One region of the Psychrobacillus sp. FSL K6-4615 genome, then DNA from elsewhere that is predicted to be linked to it. Evidence: a T-box and tRNA genes for the amino acid it is inferred to sense, from the RefSeq annotation. Region 1 holds a T-box; the other holds one or more tRNA genes.

The links. The T-box of region 1 lies ahead of thrS (threonine--tRNA ligase). A T-box ahead of a tRNA ligase gene usually reads a tRNA of that ligase, here a tRNA-Thr.
Region 2: it encodes a tRNA-Thr, which carries the amino acid that the T-box ahead of thrS (threonine--tRNA ligase) is inferred to sense. The anticodon was not compared.

What each region holds. Positions count from the first base shown of each region.
Region 1 is NZ_JBBOYQ010000001.1:3,366,964-3,375,578, forward strand. It holds gene MKX53_RS16845 (VanZ family protein) at 1-252, shown strand, start outside; gene MKX53_RS16850 (nucleotide pyrophosphohydrolase) at 316-618, opposite strand; gene MKX53_RS16855 (class I SAM-dependent methyltransferase) at 620-1,438, opposite strand; gene MKX53_RS16860 (GNAT family N-acetyltransferase) at 1,493-1,999, opposite strand; gene MKX53_RS16865 (DegV family protein) at 2,222-3,070, shown strand; gene MKX53_RS16870 (GNAT family N-acetyltransferase) at 3,081-3,830, opposite strand; gene thrS (threonine--tRNA ligase) at 3,903-5,150, opposite strand; T-box leader at 5,156-5,381, opposite strand; T-box leader at 5,419-5,644, opposite strand; gene MKX53_RS16880 (FAD-dependent oxidoreductase) at 5,699-7,039, opposite strand; gene MKX53_RS16885 (catalase) at 7,229-8,615, opposite strand, start outside.
Region 2 is NZ_JBBOYQ010000001.1:91,777-103,595, forward strand. It holds rRNA gene MKX53_RS00440 (16S ribosomal RNA) at 1-917, shown strand, start outside; rRNA gene MKX53_RS00445 (23S ribosomal RNA) at 1,113-4,041, shown strand; rRNA gene rrf (5S ribosomal RNA) at 4,163-4,278, shown strand; tRNA gene MKX53_RS00455 (tRNA-Val) at 4,303-4,378, shown strand; tRNA gene MKX53_RS00460 (tRNA-Thr) at 4,392-4,467, shown strand; tRNA gene MKX53_RS00465 (tRNA-Lys) at 4,476-4,548, shown strand; tRNA gene MKX53_RS00470 (tRNA-Leu) at 4,577-4,661, shown strand; tRNA gene MKX53_RS00475 (tRNA-Gly) at 4,679-4,753, shown strand; tRNA gene MKX53_RS00480 (tRNA-Leu) at 4,769-4,857, shown strand; tRNA gene MKX53_RS00485 (tRNA-Arg) at 4,873-4,949, shown strand; tRNA gene MKX53_RS00490 (tRNA-Pro) at 4,955-5,031, shown strand; tRNA gene MKX53_RS00495 (tRNA-Ala) at 5,044-5,119, shown strand; rRNA gene MKX53_RS00500 (16S ribosomal RNA) at 5,306-6,860, shown strand; tRNA gene MKX53_RS00505 (tRNA-Ile) at 6,955-7,031, shown strand; tRNA gene MKX53_RS00510 (tRNA-Ala) at 7,049-7,124, shown strand; rRNA gene MKX53_RS00515 (23S ribosomal RNA) at 7,240-10,168, shown strand; rRNA gene rrf (5S ribosomal RNA) at 10,287-10,402, shown strand; partial or broken gene MKX53_RS00525 (GNAT family N-acetyltransferase) at 10,610-11,167, opposite strand; gene MKX53_RS00530 (response regulator transcription factor) at 11,541-11,819, shown strand, end outside.

The sequences.
Region 1 (8,615 bases):
GGTACCCATTTTGTTTATTTTGGAATCATTGCTTTAGCCATTTATATTGCGTTACCTCCATTTAAGTATCGTAAAATTACAACAGTTGTGATCACTATGCTTCTTGCTGTTGCCGATGAATTTCGACAATCTTTCACAAGTGGCCGTACAGCTTCTCTTCAAGATGTCTTGTTGGATACAACTGGGGCTATTACTGCGCTATTATTAATGTCATTTTTTCAATGGTTTCAACAAAAAAACGTTGACCGATAAAGAGTCAACGTTTTTCACTTGTAAGTACAGTGTTGATCGAAGGGATTTGTTAATATGCCTTTGTTAATCCACTTCAGGTAATGGATATTTCAAAGCATTTTTCTTCATTTTTTGCTGTGCAGCCTCTATTAAATCAATTCCGAGCACATCAGCAAATTGCAAAAGATAAATAAATACATCTGCTGCTTCGTCAGCAATTGCCTGCTTGTCTTTTTTTATCGCATCCTCTGCAGTAACCCATTGAAAATGCTCTAATAACTCACTTGCTTCTAATGATACTGAAATAGCAAGACTACGAGCATCGTGATTTCCTCCCCAACCTCGTTCGTCCCGGAATCTCTTTATTTCTTCTGTTAACTCTTTCATTTTATTCTCCTTTTCTTGCTGTGAATGCGTATGTGTTCAGTGATGTGTATTTGTTTTGACTTCTTGCTTCCTCTAATAGATGCATTTCTGATTGTATTAAAGCTTTATATTTGATAGGTAAATGGTCGGCAGCTTCTATTAATTCTTTATAATCTGTTAATGTATATTCTATTTCCCATTTGCCATCTTGCAGATGAGTAGAGTCGATAATTTTTTCCGTTGTAATTTCGAAACCAGCTTTTTCCGCAATTTGTTGAATGTCCTTAGGTGTAAATAACGTTCGAACATTAACTAAACTATTTTCTACAAAGCACTCATATTGAGCTTGGATGAGTACTGACAAGAAGTGTGGAAGCTGCTCATTAGTTTGAACTCTCGTGTCCCACTCGGCAAAGCATAATTCGTTTGTCCATTTTTTGATTTTCTTTAACATTCCCAGGAATTCTTCCGGTGATTTTAAGTACCAAGTACAATGAGACAGCACAATATAATCAAAAGATTTTTCAGGGAAATCCACTTCTTCTTGAAGGATATCCAATTCAAAATTTACCTTAATCCGATTTCCTAGGGGCGAGTTCTTCAAGAAGGCCATTGAATTACCTAAAGTAACTGGGCTACCATAGTCCGGTGAAGCTATATCGATTCCATGAACAAATCCTGTCTCTCCAACTGTATAAGCCAAAACTGCTGTCGTATCTCCTTGTCCACAGCCAATTTCTAGCACTTTGCTACCTTCTTTAATATTCCAAAAGTCTACTAGCTTTAGTCGATGCTCTGTCTGTACCTTCTGTATGGTCGAATCAAATTCGTTTATTGGCATACATTTTACAATTTCTTCGATGATGTGAGAATTAATTTCGTTTCCTCCTTCCGCTCAATTCAATATTAGCGACATATGATGTTCACCGTAATAAGTATCCCCAACCTTTAATGCCATGTCTTCTGTCCCAAATACTTTAAATCCTAGTTGAAGATACAGATTCTTTGCCGCCTCATTACTTGTTACTACAGAGAGGTTTATCTTTTCAATTTCGCGACTCTCTCTAGCTTGTTCAATTGCCAATCTCATTAGTGCTTTGCCTGTCCCTTGCCCCCTGCCGATTGGACTGACATACATAGCGAAAATATTTGCACGATGTTTCATTTTTAAGTTACTCTCCTGTGCAAGAGTAACCATTCCTACTAATTTAGATTGATCGAACGCCCCAAATGTATAATTTCCCTTTACGCTTAAATTCCCCTTTACTCGTTCAATTGGATTGTCTCGCTGCATTGCCTCTTCATAGCTCGCACCAAAGGCTTCTGGGCTTGTTTTCAATGCTTCTAATCTTAACTCCCAATAAGCACTCGCGTCTTCTGCTACTAGTTGTCTTAACTCCATTCTCATACCTCCAAGCAATATCTATCATTATATAATTCATGAACTTGTATAACTCTTTACAGTAGAAGGCCCCACTTCATAATTCACTTTCCTACGTAATTATGTTCAAAATATGTACTAGATTCCGAAATATCGACAAAACATGACATATAACACTATTGCTAATATAATGTCTCATGTAAATTAGCACTAATAAGATTGCACAAAAAGGAGTTCTACATTATGAAGAAAAAAGTTGCCTGGATTACTGATACTGCCGCTTTATTAGATTCAACTTTCATTGAAAAACATAATATATATGTCCTTCCCTTAAATATCGTATTTGAAGATGGTGCTTTTAAAGAAACAATTGATATGACTCACGACGAATTTTACGACAAGTTACGCACAGCAAAAATTCATCCAAAAACTTCTCAACCTCCAATTGGAGAGATGGTGCAATTATATGAAGATTTAAAAGCAAAAGGATACGACTGTGCCGTTGCAGTGCACACATCCAGTGAATTATCAGGAACCTATAATAGCTCACAAACTGCTTCTAAAATAGCAAATTTTAAAGTGTATTCGATTGACTCTAAAATAGGATCTTATCCAATGGTCAAAATGTTAGAAGTCGGCAAGCATATGCTAGAAGCAAATCATGACATAGAGGAAGTTGTTACTCATATTGAGAATATGACAAATAACTCCGAGTTATCCTTTATTCCATCTAGTTTGACGCAACTTCATAAAAGCGGTCGTGTTTCAGGTACTCAAGCTTTTCTAAGTAATCTTCTAAATATAAAAGTCGTCATTTCTTTCGATAACGGCAAAGTCGTAATGAAAGAAAAGGTTCGTGCAGATAAGCGAGCTAAGAAGTATGTAATGAACTTACTTCGTAAAGACATGAAAATATCCAATGTTCCAGAGGTTGCGGTTATTAACTGCAATAATACGACCGATGCTAGAACTTGGAAAGAAGAATTGCTACAAGAATTCCCTAAACTAAAAGTGATTGTCCTTCCTCTTAGCGCTTGTGTAGGAGTACATGCTGGAGAAGGAACAACAGGACTTAGCTGGGTTAGATATTAATGAGTTTGTGCTACTGCACAAACTCTTTTTTTAATAAGGAACAAATTGCCTCATCACAAAAGTGTCCTTTTTCAAACGTAGATTTTCGAAAAGTACCTTCATAAACAAAACCGGCTTTTTCTAGCGTTTTTTTAGATGCTATATTATCAGGAGCAAAGAGGGCTTCAATACGATTTAAATCCATTAACTCGAAACCGTAACGTAAAATGGGCTGTAACACCTCTATCATAATGCCTTTACGCCAAAACTCTGGTGCCACTTCAAAACCAATCTCTGCTTTAAAGTGTTTCTTTTCCCAATTATGATATCCACAACTACCGATAATCTTATTCTCTTCCTTCGTAGCAATCCCCCAGCGAATCCCCTCTTTTTTTTGATATTTCTTTTGCCAATTTCCTATTAATACCTTTGCTTCTTTAACGTCTTCAAATGTGTCCAAATCATAATACTTCGTAACCTCATCTTTTGAAAAATAATAGAAAACCTCTTTTGCGTCACTAATTTCAATCGGGCGCAATATAAATCGTTCTGTTTCTAATGTTGGAAATCTTTTTTTATGATTATCATGGATAAGTAAAGCTACAAATTGGGCAATTGCTATTACACCAGCTAACGTACTGAAAATAATACTGACCCAGACATAATTGGCAATTTCTCCATTCCCAATTGGCCCCACCTTTGGCTGATACATTGAATATATTCCCCATGCATTTCCAACTATAATAGCGAATCCTGCAAACAATAACATCCATTTTGCCATTATACGACCTCCATAGAGTTTCATTCGTTATATATAGCCGAAAATCCTTTTAGTATGACAATATTTAATATTTCACCCTTTCCTAGCCTCTTTTAATTTCTCTATAAATGCTGAAACACTCATTTCTCCCAATACACCTACTTTATGTTGTCGAACAGAAACTGCGCCATTTTCCATTTCATGATCCCCAATAATGAGCATATACGGATGTTTTTGCATTGCAGCTTCACGAATTTTCAATCCGATTTTCTCTACCCGGTTGTCTATCTCTACTCGATACCCATCTTGCTCAAGTTGCCACTTTACGTTCTCTGCATACTCTTTATGTGCATCGGCAATTGGTAATATTTTAACTTGAACCGGAGATAACCACAGCGGAAAGCTACCTTGATAGTGCTCCAATAGAATAGCCATGAATCGCTCAATAGAACCGTAAATTGCACGATGAATCATAATGGGTTGTCGCAATTGATTGTGTTCGTCGACGTACTTACAGTCAAACTTTTCAGGCATTTGAAAGTCTAGTTGAACAGTACCGCACTGCCAGCTACGTCCCAATGCATCTAATATATGAAAATCGATTTTCGGACCATAAAATGCTCCATCCCCTTCGTTTACCTGATATTCTACCTGCTTATTCTGAAGAACTGCTTCCAACGCTTGCTCTGCTTGATCCCAAACCTCTACTGATCCCATATAATTTTCTGGTCGAGTGGATAGCTCTACTTTATAGCTAAAGCCGAACTCCGAGTAAAACTCATCCACAAGGTCTAGTACCTTCGCTATCTCACTTTCAATCTGCTCCTCCAATACAAACAGATGAGCATCATCCTGAGTGAAAGCTCTGACTCGTAATAATCCATTCAATGATCCAGAGAGTTCATGGCGGTGGACTAATCCAAGTTCTGCATATCGAACCGGAAGCTCCTTATAGCTTCTTCGTTTGCTATTGAAGATTAAAACAGCTCCAGGACAATTCATTGGTTTAATCGCATATTTTTGGTCATCTACATCTGCAAAATACATATTTTCATGATAGTGATCCCAATGCCCTGATTTTTCCCAAAGCTCCTGTTTCATCAGAATAGGAGTTTTAATCTCTTGATATTCTGCTCGTTGATGCTTTTCTCTCCACAGGTTTTCCAGTTCGTTACGTAGTATCATCCCTTTTGGTAAATAAAACGGCATTCCTGGTGCTTCCTCCATCGACATGAACAATTCTAATTGTTGCCCTAAATTTTGATGACTTACTCTTTCTTCTGCTTTCACTTTAATTCCTCCATTTACTATTTTTCTCCTAACAAAAAAGACCAAACCCATCCCAGTAAAGGGACGAGTGTGGTCGTGGTTCCACCCTAATTTGCAACACAAAAAAATCTGTTGCGCTCATACAAGATAACGGTTTCCCGATTATGGATAATTACATAAATGTGTTCCCCATAATTGCTCCAAGGTGGTAAATCATTTGCATTTCTTTAAGGGCTTTCAGTCGGCGACCCCATTCTCTGATAAGAAAGTTAGAACAATTCATATCCTTTTCTACGCTTGAATATTAAATTTATATACAAAAAGACCACACCCATCCCGGCAAAGGGACGAGTGTGGTCGTGGTTCCACCCTAATTTGCAACATAAAAACTCTGTTGCGCTCATGTAAGATAACGGTTTCCCGATTATGGATAATTACATAAATGTGTTCCCCATAATTGCTCCAAGGCGGTAAATCATTTGCATTTCTTTAAGGGCTTTCAGTCGATGACCCCATTCTCTGATAAGAAATATTTAAATGATCCATGTCCTTTTCTTCGCTTGTTACTAATTGATTTTTCTAAGTATATGCAACAAAATTCAAATAGTCAACATTAACTGTTATATTTTTTGGGTAGTATTTCGTTTTGCCATTTGCTGCAGGGGATCCCAAACGCCATTAAATGGTGGGGCATATGCAAGATCAAGATCCAATAACTCGGAAAAGGTCATATGGTGATAAAGTGCAGTTGCTAATACATCAATCCTTTTATCTACACCATTTCCTCCAATAATTTGACCCCCTAAAATTTGTTGGTCATCCTTCCTGTAAATCAATTTCATATGCATCGTTTCCTTACCTGGATAGTACCCTGCAATGTCCGTGGCTTCCTGCGTATGCACGTCATAGGAAATACCGAGCTGCTCCGCTTCTTTCTCAGACAAACCAGTTTTTCCAAGAGCCAAATCAAAAAATTTCATGATGGATGTGCCAACAATCCCTTTAAATTCATTCCTTTGACCTATCATATTTAATCCAGCAATTCGCCCTTGTTTATTAGCAGTTGTTCCTAAAGGAATATAATCATTCAGTTGTTTAATACGATGAAAATGAGTTGCACAATCTCCTGCTGCGTAGATATCGTCCAAATTCGTTTCTAAAAAATTATTTACTATAATCGCTCCATTATGGTGCAATTGAATGCCAGTCCCCTCTAAAAAACCCGTTGTAGGTTTAACCCCTGTGGCAACTAAAACTAAGTCGGTAGGGTAACTTCCTTTATCTGTCCTCACATCACTTACTCTCGTATCTCCCGTGAAAGATTGAACCTCTTCATTTAATATCACTTCTACATTATGAGCCTTTGCATGTTCATGTATGAAACATGCTATATCCTGATCAAATATACCGGCAAGCTGATCTCCTCTTTGTATAATACGTACATTTTTTCCAATACTAACAAAGTTTTCGGCCATTTCTAGTCCAATATATCCTCCACCAATTATAGTAACTTGTTGAACATTTTCTAAATCGGCGATAATTGCCTCTGTATTTGGAATGGTTTTAATCGTATGAATCCCTAACAAATGCCCACCGTTCCAATTAGGAACAACAGGAGTAGCACCCGTCGCAATAAGCAAGCAGTCATAGCTTAAGATAAAATTATCTCTCGTTTGCAGAATATTCCCTGACACTGTTTTATTGTTAGGGTCTACATGGGTCACTTCATATCCTGTCTTTGCATCAATTCCGTATTTACTACGGAACATTTCTACACTTCGTGCTATAACGTCCGTTGAAGATACTACTTGTTTTCCTACTACATAGGGTAAACCACACTGTCCATAGGAATAAATATGTCCTTTTTCCAATGTCGTAATTCGAGCGTCAGGATCATTACGTACAATTTCCATTGCCGCACTCATCCCCGCAGCGTCTCCACCTATTATTACGTAGTGCATGAAGTTTCCTCCTTTGACTTTCCTTATTACTCTTTCTATACCCAACAATAACTTCCCTTCAAGTATTAGTGAATAGTTATGTTTGTTAGACGCTTAAAATTTTTCTTTTTATTTCCTTCTAAAAGTTCTTCATTGTCTTATTCTATGTAAAAAAGGCATGCCCTAATAGGACATGCCCAAAATAATTGTTTATACTGCTCTATTCCAGAAACGATGGGCAGCAACAGCATTTAAGAAACTATCTACAAAGCCTTTACCAGTTTCTTTAGTGAGAACACCAGCCTGACCAGTGAAGTGCAGATTATCAACTAGTTGCTCTCCACTAAATGTAGCACCAATTGGTTTAAAATGGGCATATGCTTCCTTAATGAAGTACGAAGCCTCTTTTTCAAACATGGCCGTTTTGCCATGTGAACTTGCTACATATACTGCATCAAATAATACAGAATCAGCAGTTAAGAAAGTATGGTCAACTGGTAACAGCGTGCCATCCGCTCCTGCAACAGATCCATGATGATCACTCACTATTTCAGGCATTGTTCCGCCTGCTTTTAAGTCTGCTAGAATCGCAGGTAAATCCTCTTCAAATCCTTCTCCGACTAAAACAGCAATTTTTCGTGTCTGAGGTTTCATAATAGTATTTAACTGACTAAGTGCTGGAGAAGACTTAGTATTCGTTGCAGTACTTACACCTTGCACTACTAGTCCTAGATTTTCTGCTACCTTACTCGCTAGATCCAAATCTACTTGTGCAAACATCTCTAATACTTGCTGACGAACAGTAAGTTCCTTACATTTACCAAGTTCAAAGCTAAATGCATTAATGATATGTTCTTTTTCTGTATCGCTCATACTATTCCAGAATAATATAGCCTGAGTGAAGTGATCCTTGAAACTCTCACTTCGCGCTCTAACTTTACGCGCATCTATTTTTTCCTCATAATGCGTGTATCCACCCTCCGCTTCGCTAACAGGTGTTGGAGTATTGTTAGCAAGAGAGTTTTTATGGTAGCTCACTCTACCTACATTAATCGATTGTCTACCATATCCGTCACGTTGGTTGTTATGGAATGGGCAAACTGGTCTGTTTATCGGAAGCTCATGGAAATTAGGTCCTCCAAGACGTATTAATTGTGTATCTGTATATGAGAATAATCGCCCTTGAAGTAGAGGATCATTAGAGAAATCAATTCCCGGGACAACACTCCCTGGATGGAATGCTACTTGCTCGGTTTCAGCAAATACATTATCTACATTGCGATTTAATGTCATTTTCCCTAGAATTTTAACTGGGATTTCTTCCTCAGGCCATAGTTTAGTAGGGTCTAAAATATCAAAGTCATATTTAAACTCATCTTCCTCTGCGATGAGTTGTACGCCGAATTCATACTCTGGATAGTCCCCATTCTCAATCGCCTCATATAGGTCGCGACGGTGAAAGTCTGGATCTTTCCCATTTATCTTTTGCGCTTCATCCCATACAACTGAGTGGGTACCAAGCAACGGCTTCCAATGAAACTTCACAAAATGGGATTTACCCGCATCATTAACGAAACGGAATGTATTTACACCGAAC
Region 2 (11,819 bases), 3.3 Mb from region 1:
AGGTCATTGGAAACTGGGGGACTTGAGTACAGAAGAGGAAAGCGGAATTCCAAGTGTAGCGGTGAAATGCGTAGAGATTTGGAGGAACACCAGTGGCGAAGGCGGCTTTCTGGTCTGTAACTGACGCTGAGGCGCGAAAGCGTGGGGAGCAAACAGGATTAGATACCCTGGTAGTCCACGCCGTAAACGATGAGTGCTAAGTGTTAGGGGGTTTCCGCCCCTTAGTGCTGCAGCTAACGCATTAAGCACTCCGCCTGGGGAGTACGGTCGCAAGACTGAAACTCAAAGGAATTGACGGGGGCCCGCACAAGCGGTGGAGCATGTGGTTTAATTCGAAGCAACGCGAAGAACCTTACCAGGTCTTGACATCCCGCTGACCGGCCTAGAGATAGGCTTTTCCCTTCGGGGACAGCGGTGACAGGTGGTGCATGGTTGTCGTCAGCTCGTGTCGTGAGATGTTGGGTTAAGTCCCGCAACGAGCGCAACCCTTGATCTTAGTTGCCAGCATTTAGTTGGGCACTCTAAGGTGACTGCCGGTGATAAACCGGAGGAAGGTGGGGATGACGTCAAATCATCATGCCCCTTATGACCTGGGCTACACACGTGCTACAATGGACGGTACAGAGGGTCGCAACCCCGCGAGGGTGAGCAAATCCCATAAAACCGTTCTCAGTTCGGATTGTAGGCTGCAACTCGCCTACATGAAGCCGGAATCGCTAGTAATCGTGGATCAGCATGCCACGGTGAATACGTTCCCGGGCCTTGTACACACCGCCCGTCACACCACGAGAGTTTGTAACACCCGAAGTCGGTGGGGTAACCCTTACGGGAGCCAGCCGCCGAAGGTGGGACAGATGATTGGGGTGAAGTCGTAACAAGGTAGCCGTATCGGAAGGTGCGGCTGGATCACCTCCTTTCTAAGGATAATATCGGAATACGAATCTTTATTCGTATCTTAACGTTTTGCAGTTCAGTTTTGAATGTTCATTTTATATGAAGATTCAACTCTTGTTCTTTGAAAACTGGATAAAACGACATTGAAACAATAAACAACAAGAAATTCTGTTGTGATTATTTACGTAATCACGACGTGTAAGACTTTTTAACTTTTAGGTTAAGTTAATAAGGGCGCACGGTGAATGCCTTGGCACTAGGAGTCGACGAAGGACGGCACTAACACCGATATGCTTCGGGGAGCTGTAAGTGAGCTTTGATCCGGAGATTTCCGAATGGGGAAACCCACTGTTCGTAATGGAGCAGTACATTTGCGTGAATACATAGCGCATCTGAGACACACCCAGGGAACTGAAACATCTAAGTACCTGGAGGAAGAGAAAGAAAATTCGATTCCCTGAGTAGCGGCGAGCGAAACGGGAATAGCCCAAACCAAAAGGCTTGCCTTTTGGGGTTGTAGGACACTCTACATAGAGTTACAAAGGAATGAGTTAGACGAAGCGATCTGGAAAGGTCCGCAGGATAGGGTAAAAGCCCCGTAGTCTAAAATTCATTCTCTCTTGAGTGTATCCTGAGTACGGCGGAACACGTGAAATTCCGTCGGAATCTGGGAGGACCATCTCCCAAGGCTAAATACTACCTAGTGACCGATAGTGAACCAGTACCGTGAGGGAAAGGTGAAAAGCACCCCGGAAGGGGAGTGAAATAGATCCTGAAACCGTGTGCCTACAAGTAGTTAGAGCCCGTTAATGGGTGATAGCGTGCCTTTTGTAGAATGAACCGGCGAGTTACGATCCCATGCAAGGTTAAGTCGAGAAGACGGAGCCGCAGCGAAAGCGAGTCTGAATAGGGCGAATGAGTATGTGGTCGTAGACCCGAAACCAGGTGATCTACCCATGTCCAGGATGAAGGTAAGGTAACACTTACTGGAGGTCCGAACCCACGCACGTTGAAAAGTGCGGGGATGAGGTGTGGGTAGCGGAGAAATTCCAATCGAACCTGGAGATAGCTGGTTCTCTCCGAAATAGCTTTAGGGCTAGCCTCAAACGTTAGAATCTTGGAGGTAGAGCACTGTTTGGACTAGGGGCCCATCCCGGGTTACCGAATTCAGACAAACTCCGAATGCCAATGATTTATGTTTGGGAGTCAGACTGCGAGTGATAAGATCCGTAGTCAAGAGGGAAACAGCCCAGACCACCAGCTAAGGTCCCAAAGTATTTGTTAAGTGGAAAAGGATGTGGCGTTGCTTAGACAACCAGGATGTTGGCTTAGAAGCAGCCATCATTTAAAGAGTGCGTAATAGCTCACTGGTCGAGTGACGCTGCGCCGAAAATGTATCGGGGCTAAACAAATCACCGAAGCTGTGGATTGATACCTTTGGTATCAGTGGTAGGAGAGCGTTCTAAGGGCGTTGAAGTCAGACCGGAAGGACTGGTGGAGCGCTTAGAAGTGAGAATGCCGGTATGAGTAGCGAAAGACGGGTGAGAATCCCGTCCACCGTATGACTAAGGTTTCCTGAGGAAGGCTCGTCCGCTCAGGGTTAGTCGGGACCTAAGCCGAGGCCGATAGGCGTAGGCGATGGATAACAGGTTGATATTCCTGTACCACCAAACCACCGTTTGAGTAATGGGGGGACGCAGAAGGATAGGGTAAGCATGCTGTTGGTTATGCATGTCCAAGCAGTAAGGTGTGAATGTAGGCAAATCCGCATTCTTTAACATTGAGCTGTGATGGCGAGGACGTATGTCTAGAGTTCCTGATTTCACACTGCCAAGAAAAGCCTCTAGCGAGGTGAAAGGTGCCCGTACCGCAAACCGACACAGGTAGTCGAGGAGAGAATCCTAAGGTGAGCGAGAGAACTCTCGTTAAGGAACTCGGCAAAATGACCCCGTAACTTCGGGAGAAGGGGTGCTCTTTTGGGTTCATAGCCTAGAAGAGCCGCAGTGAATAGGCCCAGGCGACTGTTTAGCAAAAACACAGGTCTATGCAAAACCGTAAGGTGAAGTATATGGGCTGACGCCTGCCCGGTGCTGGAAGGTTAAGAGGAGTGCTTAGCGCAAGCGAAGGTGCGAATTGAAGCCCCAGTAAACGGCGGCCGTAACTATAACGGTCCTAAGGTAGCGAAATTCCTTGTCGGGTAAGTTCCGACCCGCACGAAAGGCGTAACGATCTGGGCACTGTCTCAACGAGAGACTCGGTGAAATTATAGTACCTGTGAAGATGCAGGTTACCCGCGACAGGACGGAAAGACCCCGTGGAGCTTTACTATAGCTTGATATTGAATTTTGGTGCAACTTGTACAGGATAGGCAGGAGCCTTAGAGCCCGGAGCGCCAGCTTCGGAGGAGGCGTCGGTGGGATACTGCCCTGGTTGTATTGAAATTCTAACCCATACCCGTAACCCGGGTAGGAGACAGTGTCAGGCGGGTAGTTTGACTGGGGCGGTCGCCTCCTAAAGTGTAACGGAGGCGCCCAAAGGTTCCCTCAGAATGGTTGGAAATCATTCGAAGAGTGTAAAGGCAGAAGGGAGCTTGACTGCGAGACCTACAAGTCGAGCAGGGTCGAAAGACGGGCTTAGTGATCCGGTGGTTCCGCATGGAAGGGCCATCGCTCAACGGATAAAAGCTACCCCGGGGATAACAGGCTTATCTCCCCCAAGAGTCCACATCGACGGGGAGGTTTGGCACCTCGATGTCGGCTCATCGCATCCTGGGGCTGTAGTCGGTCCCAAGGGTTGGGCTGTTCGCCCATTAAAGCGGTACGCGAGCTGGGTTCAGAACGTCGTGAGACAGTTCGGTCCCTATCCGTCGTGGGCGTAGGAAATTTGAGAGGAGCTGTCCTTAGTACGAGAGGACCGGGATGGACACACCGCTGGTGTACCAGTTGTTCTGCCAAGAGCATCGCTGGGTAGCTATGTGTGGACGGGATAAGTGCTGAAAGCATCTAAGCACGAAGCCCCCCTCAAGATGAGATTTCCCATTACGCAAGTAAGTAAGATCCCTCAAAGACGATGAGGTAGATAGGTTCGGGGTGGAAGCGTGGCGACACGTGCAGCTGACGAATACTAATCGATCGAGGACTTAACCAAATTTTGTTTAACGTAACAATGTCGTTTATCCAGTTTTGAAAGAATAAAACTTTTTTAAAATAATTCTTGCATTATTCTACAGAGTTGTTATAATAAAGGGTGTCTTTCAAAAGTATTCAAGTCTAGTGACGATAGCGAAGAGGTCACACCCGTTCCCATACCGAACACGGAAGTTAAGCTCTTCAGCGCCGATGGTAGTTGGGGGTTTCCCCCTGTGAGAGTAGGACGTCGCTGGGCTTGCAATAAAATTATATATCCCATGGAGGATTAGCTCAGCTGGGAGAGCATCTGCCTTACAAGCAGAGGGTCGGCGGTTCGAGCCCGTCATCCTCCACCATATATTTACTCCTGCCGGAGTAGCTCAACTGGTAGAGCAACTGACTTGTAATCAGTAGGTTGAGGGTTCAAGTCCTTTCTCCGGCACCACTTTTTTCGAGCCATTAGCTCAGTTGGTAGAGCATCTGACTTTTAATCAGAGGGTCGTAGGTTCGAATCCTACATGGCTCATCACTTTTTATAGTGAATTATATTTTTTGCGGGTGTGGCGGAACTGGCAGACGCACTAGACTTAGGATCTAGCGCCGCAAGGCGTGGGGGTTCGACTCCCTTCACCCGCACCATTTAATTTAATAACCGAGCGGAAGTAGTTCAGTGGTAGAACACCACCTTGCCAAGGTGGGGGTCGCGAGTTCGAACCTCGTCTTCCGCTCCAAAGATTCACTAAAGTGCCGGGGTGGCGGAACTGGCAGACGCACAGGACTTAAAATCCTGCGGTAGGTGACTACCGTACCGGTTCGATTCCGGTCCTCGGCACCACTTTTTTGAAACATTGCGCTCGTAGCTCAATTGGATAGAGCACTTGACTACGAATCAAGAGGTTGCAGGTTCGAGTCCTGCCGAGCGCACCATATAACGGGAAGTAGCTCAGCTTGGTAGAGCACTTGGTTTGGGACCAAGGGGTCGCAGGTTCGAATCCTGTCTTCCCGACCAGTTATTATTTTCGGGGCCTTAGCTCAGCTGGGAGAGCGCCTGCCTTGCACGCAGGAGGTCAGCGGTTCGATCCCGCTAGGCTCCACCATGAACATTGAACATTGAAAACTGAACATGCAAAACGTTAAGAAACATAGCTTTCAACTAACTTGTTAGGATGATAGCAAAACAATTTTGGACATCATTTAATGATGATGCCAGCAAAACAAAATGAGCTTTTAAACTAGTTCTAATTTGTTTGCTTTCAATGTGCTCTGCATACTGGAAGTGAACTATTATGGAGAGTTTGATCCTGGCTCAGGACGAACGCTGGCGGCATGCCTAATACATGCAAGTCGAGCGAATGACGAAGAAGCTTGCTTCTTCTGATTTAGCGGCGGACGGGTGAGTAACACGTGGGCAACCTGCCCTGTAGATTGGGATAACTCCGGGAAACCGGGGCTAATACCGAATAATCCATTTCCTCTCATGGGGAGATGTTAAAAGACGGCATCTCGCTGTCACTACAGGATGGGCCCGCGGCGCATTAGCTAGTTGGTGAGGTAACGGCTCACCAAGGCGACGATGCGTAGCCGACCTGAGAGGGTGATCGGCCACACTGGGACTGAGACACGGCCCAGACTCCTACGGGAGGCAGCAGTAGGGAATCTTCCACAATGGACGAAAGTCTGATGGAGCAATGCCGCGTGAGTGAAGAAGGTTTTCGGATCGTAAAACTCTGTTGTGAGGGAAGAACAAGTACGAGAGTAACTGCTCGTACCTTGACGGTACCTCATTAGAAAGCCACGGCTAACTACGTGCCAGCAGCCGCGGTAATACGTAGGTGGCAAGCGTTGTCCGGAATTATTGGGCGTAAAGCGCGCGCAGGCGGTCCTTTAAGTCTGATGTGAAATCCCACGGCTCAACCGTGGAAGGTCATTGGAAACTGGGGGACTTGAGTACAGAAGAGGAAAGCGGAATTCCAAGTGTAGCGGTGAAATGCGTAGAGATTTGGAGGAACACCAGTGGCGAAGGCGGCTTTCTGGTCTGTAACTGACGCTGAGGCGCGAAAGCGTGGGGAGCAAACAGGATTAGATACCCTGGTAGTCCACGCCGTAAACGATGAGTGCTAAGTGTTAGGGGGTTTCCGCCCCTTAGTGCTGCAGCTAACGCATTAAGCACTCCGCCTGGGGAGTACGGTCGCAAGACTGAAACTCAAAGGAATTGACGGGGGCCCGCACAAGCGGTGGAGCATGTGGTTTAATTCGAAGCAACGCGAAGAACCTTACCAGGTCTTGACATCCCGCTGACCGGCCTAGAGATAGGCTTTTCCCTTCGGGGACAGCGGTGACAGGTGGTGCATGGTTGTCGTCAGCTCGTGTCGTGAGATGTTGGGTTAAGTCCCGCAACGAGCGCAACCCTTGATCTTAGTTGCCAGCATTTAGTTGGGCACTCTAAGGTGACTGCCGGTGATAAACCGGAGGAAGGTGGGGATGACGTCAAATCATCATGCCCCTTATGACCTGGGCTACACACGTGCTACAATGGACGGTACAGAGGGTCGCAACCCCGCGAGGGTGAGCAAATCCCATAAAACCGTTCTCAGTTCGGATTGTAGGCTGCAACTCGCCTACATGAAGCCGGAATCGCTAGTAATCGTGGATCAGCATGCCACGGTGAATACGTTCCCGGGCCTTGTACACACCGCCCGTCACACCACGAGAGTTTGTAACACCCGAAGTCGGTGGGGTAACCCTTACGGGAGCCAGCCGCCGAAGGTGGGACAGATGATTGGGGTGAAGTCGTAACAAGGTAGCCGTATCGGAAGGTGCGGCTGGATCACCTCCTTTCTAAGGATAATATCGGAATACGAATCTTTATTCGTATCTTAACGTTTTGCAGTTCAGTTTTGAATGTTCATATTAATATATGGAAATTCAAAGAGGGCCTATAGCTCAGCTGGTTAGAGCGCACGCCTGATAAGCGTGAGGTCGATGGTTCGAGTCCATTTAGGCCCACCATACCCTTTTTTTGTTTCGGGGCCTTAGCTCAGCTGGGAGAGCGCCTGCCTTGCACGCAGGAGGTCAGCGGTTCGATCCCGCTAGGCTCCACCAAAGATTATAATTTGTTCTTTGAAAACTGGATAAAACGACATTGAAACAATAAACAACAAGAAATTCTGTTGTGATTATTTACGTAATCACGACGTGTAAGACTTTTTAACTTTTAGGTTAAGTTAATAAGGGCGCACGGTGAATGCCTTGGCACTAGGAGTCGACGAAGGACGGCACTAACACCGATATGCTTCGGGGAGCTGTAAGTGAGCTTTGATCCGGAGATTTCCGAATGGGGAAACCCACTGTTCGTAATGGAGCAGTACATTTGCGTGAATACATAGCGCATCTGAGACACACCCAGGGAACTGAAACATCTAAGTACCTGGAGGAAGAGAAAGAAAATTCGATTCCCTGAGTAGCGGCGAGCGAAACGGGAATAGCCCAAACCAAAAGGCTTGCCTTTTGGGGTTGTAGGACACTCTACATAGAGTTACAAAGGAATGAGTTAGACGAAGCGATCTGGAAAGGTCCGCAGGATAGGGTAAAAGCCCCGTAGTCTAAAATTCATTCTCTCTTGAGTGTATCCTGAGTACGGCGGAACACGTGAAATTCCGTCGGAATCTGGGAGGACCATCTCCCAAGGCTAAATACTACCTAGTGACCGATAGTGAACCAGTACCGTGAGGGAAAGGTGAAAAGCACCCCGGAAGGGGAGTGAAATAGATCCTGAAACCGTGTGCCTACAAGTAGTTAGAGCCCGTTAATGGGTGATAGCGTGCCTTTTGTAGAATGAACCGGCGAGTTACGATCCCATGCAAGGTTAAGTCGAGAAGACGGAGCCGCAGCGAAAGCGAGTCTGAATAGGGCGAATGAGTATGTGGTCGTAGACCCGAAACCAGGTGATCTACCCATGTCCAGGATGAAGGTAAGGTAACACTTACTGGAGGTCCGAACCCACGCACGTTGAAAAGTGCGGGGATGAGGTGTGGGTAGCGGAGAAATTCCAATCGAACCTGGAGATAGCTGGTTCTCTCCGAAATAGCTTTAGGGCTAGCCTCAAACGTTAGAATCTTGGAGGTAGAGCACTGTTTGGACTAGGGGCCCATCCCGGGTTACCGAATTCAGACAAACTCCGAATGCCAATGATTTATGTTTGGGAGTCAGACTGCGAGTGATAAGATCCGTAGTCAAGAGGGAAACAGCCCAGACCACCAGCTAAGGTCCCAAAGTATTTGTTAAGTGGAAAAGGATGTGGCGTTGCTTAGACAACCAGGATGTTGGCTTAGAAGCAGCCATCATTTAAAGAGTGCGTAATAGCTCACTGGTCGAGTGACGCTGCGCCGAAAATGTATCGGGGCTAAACAAATCACCGAAGCTGTGGATTGATACCTTTGGTATCAGTGGTAGGAGAGCGTTCTAAGGGCGTTGAAGTCAGACCGGAAGGACTGGTGGAGCGCTTAGAAGTGAGAATGCCGGTATGAGTAGCGAAAGACGGGTGAGAATCCCGTCCACCGTATGACTAAGGTTTCCTGAGGAAGGCTCGTCCGCTCAGGGTTAGTCGGGACCTAAGCCGAGGCCGATAGGCGTAGGCGATGGATAACAGGTTGATATTCCTGTACCACCAAACCACCGTTTGAGTAATGGGGGGACGCAGAAGGATAGGGTAAGCATGCTGTTGGTTATGCATGTCCAAGCAGTAAGGTGTGAATGTAGGCAAATCCGCATTCTTTAACATTGAGCTGTGATGGCGAGGACGTATGTCTAGAGTTCCTGATTTCACACTGCCAAGAAAAGCCTCTAGCGAGGTGAAAGGTGCCCGTACCGCAAACCGACACAGGTAGTCGAGGAGAGAATCCTAAGGTGAGCGAGAGAACTCTCGTTAAGGAACTCGGCAAAATGACCCCGTAACTTCGGGAGAAGGGGTGCTCTTTTGGGTTCATAGCCTAGAAGAGCCGCAGTGAATAGGCCCAGGCGACTGTTTAGCAAAAACACAGGTCTATGCAAAACCGTAAGGTGAAGTATATGGGCTGACGCCTGCCCGGTGCTGGAAGGTTAAGAGGAGTGCTTAGCGCAAGCGAAGGTGCGAATTGAAGCCCCAGTAAACGGCGGCCGTAACTATAACGGTCCTAAGGTAGCGAAATTCCTTGTCGGGTAAGTTCCGACCCGCACGAAAGGCGTAACGATCTGGGCACTGTCTCAACGAGAGACTCGGTGAAATTATAGTACCTGTGAAGATGCAGGTTACCCGCGACAGGACGGAAAGACCCCGTGGAGCTTTACTATAGCTTGATATTGAATTTTGGTGCAACTTGTACAGGATAGGCAGGAGCCTTAGAGCCCGGAGCGCCAGCTTCGGAGGAGGCGTCGGTGGGATACTGCCCTGGTTGTATTGAAATTCTAACCCATACCCGTAACCCGGGTAGGAGACAGTGTCAGGCGGGTAGTTTGACTGGGGCGGTCGCCTCCTAAAGTGTAACGGAGGCGCCCAAAGGTTCCCTCAGAATGGTTGGAAATCATTCGAAGAGTGTAAAGGCAGAAGGGAGCTTGACTGCGAGACCTACAAGTCGAGCAGGGTCGAAAGACGGGCTTAGTGATCCGGTGGTTCCGCATGGAAGGGCCATCGCTCAACGGATAAAAGCTACCCCGGGGATAACAGGCTTATCTCCCCCAAGAGTCCACATCGACGGGGAGGTTTGGCACCTCGATGTCGGCTCATCGCATCCTGGGGCTGTAGTCGGTCCCAAGGGTTGGGCTGTTCGCCCATTAAAGCGGTACGCGAGCTGGGTTCAGAACGTCGTGAGACAGTTCGGTCCCTATCCGTCGTGGGCGTAGGAAATTTGAGAGGAGCTGTCCTTAGTACGAGAGGACCGGGATGGACACACCGCTGGTGTACCAGTTGTTCTGCCAAGAGCATCGCTGGGTAGCTATGTGTGGACGGGATAAGTGCTGAAAGCATCTAAGCACGAAGCCCCCCTCAAGATGAGATTTCCCATTACGCAAGTAAGTAAGATCCCTCAAAGACGATGAGGTAGATAGGTTCGGGGTGGAAGCGTGGCGACACGTGCAGCTGACGAATACTAATCGATCGAGGACTTAACCAAATTTGTTTAACGTAACAATGTCGTTTATCCAGTTTTGAAAGAATAAAAAAAATATAACAATAGCTTGAATTATTTTCAAGTTGTGTTATACTAAGTATTGTCTTTCAAGTTAATAAGGTCTAGTGATGATGGCGAAGAGGTCACACCCGTTCCCATACCGAACACGGAAGTTAAGCTCTTCAGCGCCGATGGTAGTTGGGGGTTTCCCCCTGTGAGAGTAGGACGTCGCTGGGCACTAAAAGAAGTCGTTACCGAGTAAAATCGGTAACGACTTCTTTTTACATATTTATGATTTAGTGTGTTTTCAAATTCTTTAACAATAGAATGAATGTTTATCTTAGCTAGTGTTCATGGATTATGTGGGAACCAATACTGTTTGTAATAAAAATGCACACCAAGTGAGTTAGCAATAATCTGCATTCTGGAATTTCATCGAGATCATTAAAACTCTTCTTTTAAGATAGAGTACATTTTTAAATCTCGATGTTCTCCTTTCACAAATATACCTTTTCTAATTATTCCTTCAAAAGTCATTCCTGCTTTTTCCATTACTCGTGCTGAAGCAATATTTTCTACATCACACCTTGCTTGAACACGAACCAAATCCATTTCTTCAAAGCCAAACTTTACTAATTCCTTTGCTACTTCAGTAGTTAGGCCTTTTCCCCAATAGTCTTTAGAAATAACATATCCGATTTCAGCAATTTTATGATCTGGTTGCCACCAAACAAAATCGATAGTCCCGATAAATTTTCCGTTTACCTTATATTCGATTCCCCACGGTGACACCTGCTTATTTTCATATTAATTCAATACAAATTCAACAAAACCTTTTGTATCCGCTATTGTTTCATGAGTATTCCAAGTTACATACTTAGATACTTCTTCATCTGAACCGTACAAATACATATCCTCAATATCTTCTTTCGTGACTTTTCTAAGAATAAGATGTTCTGTTTCAAGGGTAGGTAAATCACTATATATTTTCTCAATGTTCATTTAATCCCCTCCATTAATTATAGTCAGAAGTAAAGTAGTAGGTATCATCATCCCATTCTACTATAAAAATCCTTTCCCTTACACATTCCCCCGAAAAGTTAGCAGCAGTCAGTTCCTCTATAGAAGAAATCTGCCGTCTATCTGCTTTTGTAGCCGGGGAAATGGAGGTTAAGCTTTGTATCCAATAATAGCCGGGGTCTCTCTTGTCAGAGTAGGGTACGATGGGCAGTAAAAAGCAATCGTTACTAAGCAAAATGGTAACGGCTTTTACGTCTATTTTAAAGTACTTCTATATTTTCCCTACTAACTACTTGCTGTATTACAATTAAACAGACACAATACGTAGTAACTACATTTATATAGGAGGGTTAAAGTGGCAGTAATATTAGCAGTAGACGATGATATTCATACACTTGAACTAATTTCGATTTATTTATCTCAATCTGGGTACCGTGTTATTAAAGCTGTAAATGGAACAGAGGGACTACATATGTTGGAACGTCAACTTCCAGATCTCGCAATAATTGACGTCATGATGCCTGTTATGGATGGCCTTCAACTAACCAGGTTAATACGAGAACAATACAATATTCCTGTATTGCTTTTAACAGCAAAAGGAAAACTAGAAGATAAAGAAAAAGGATATATTGCT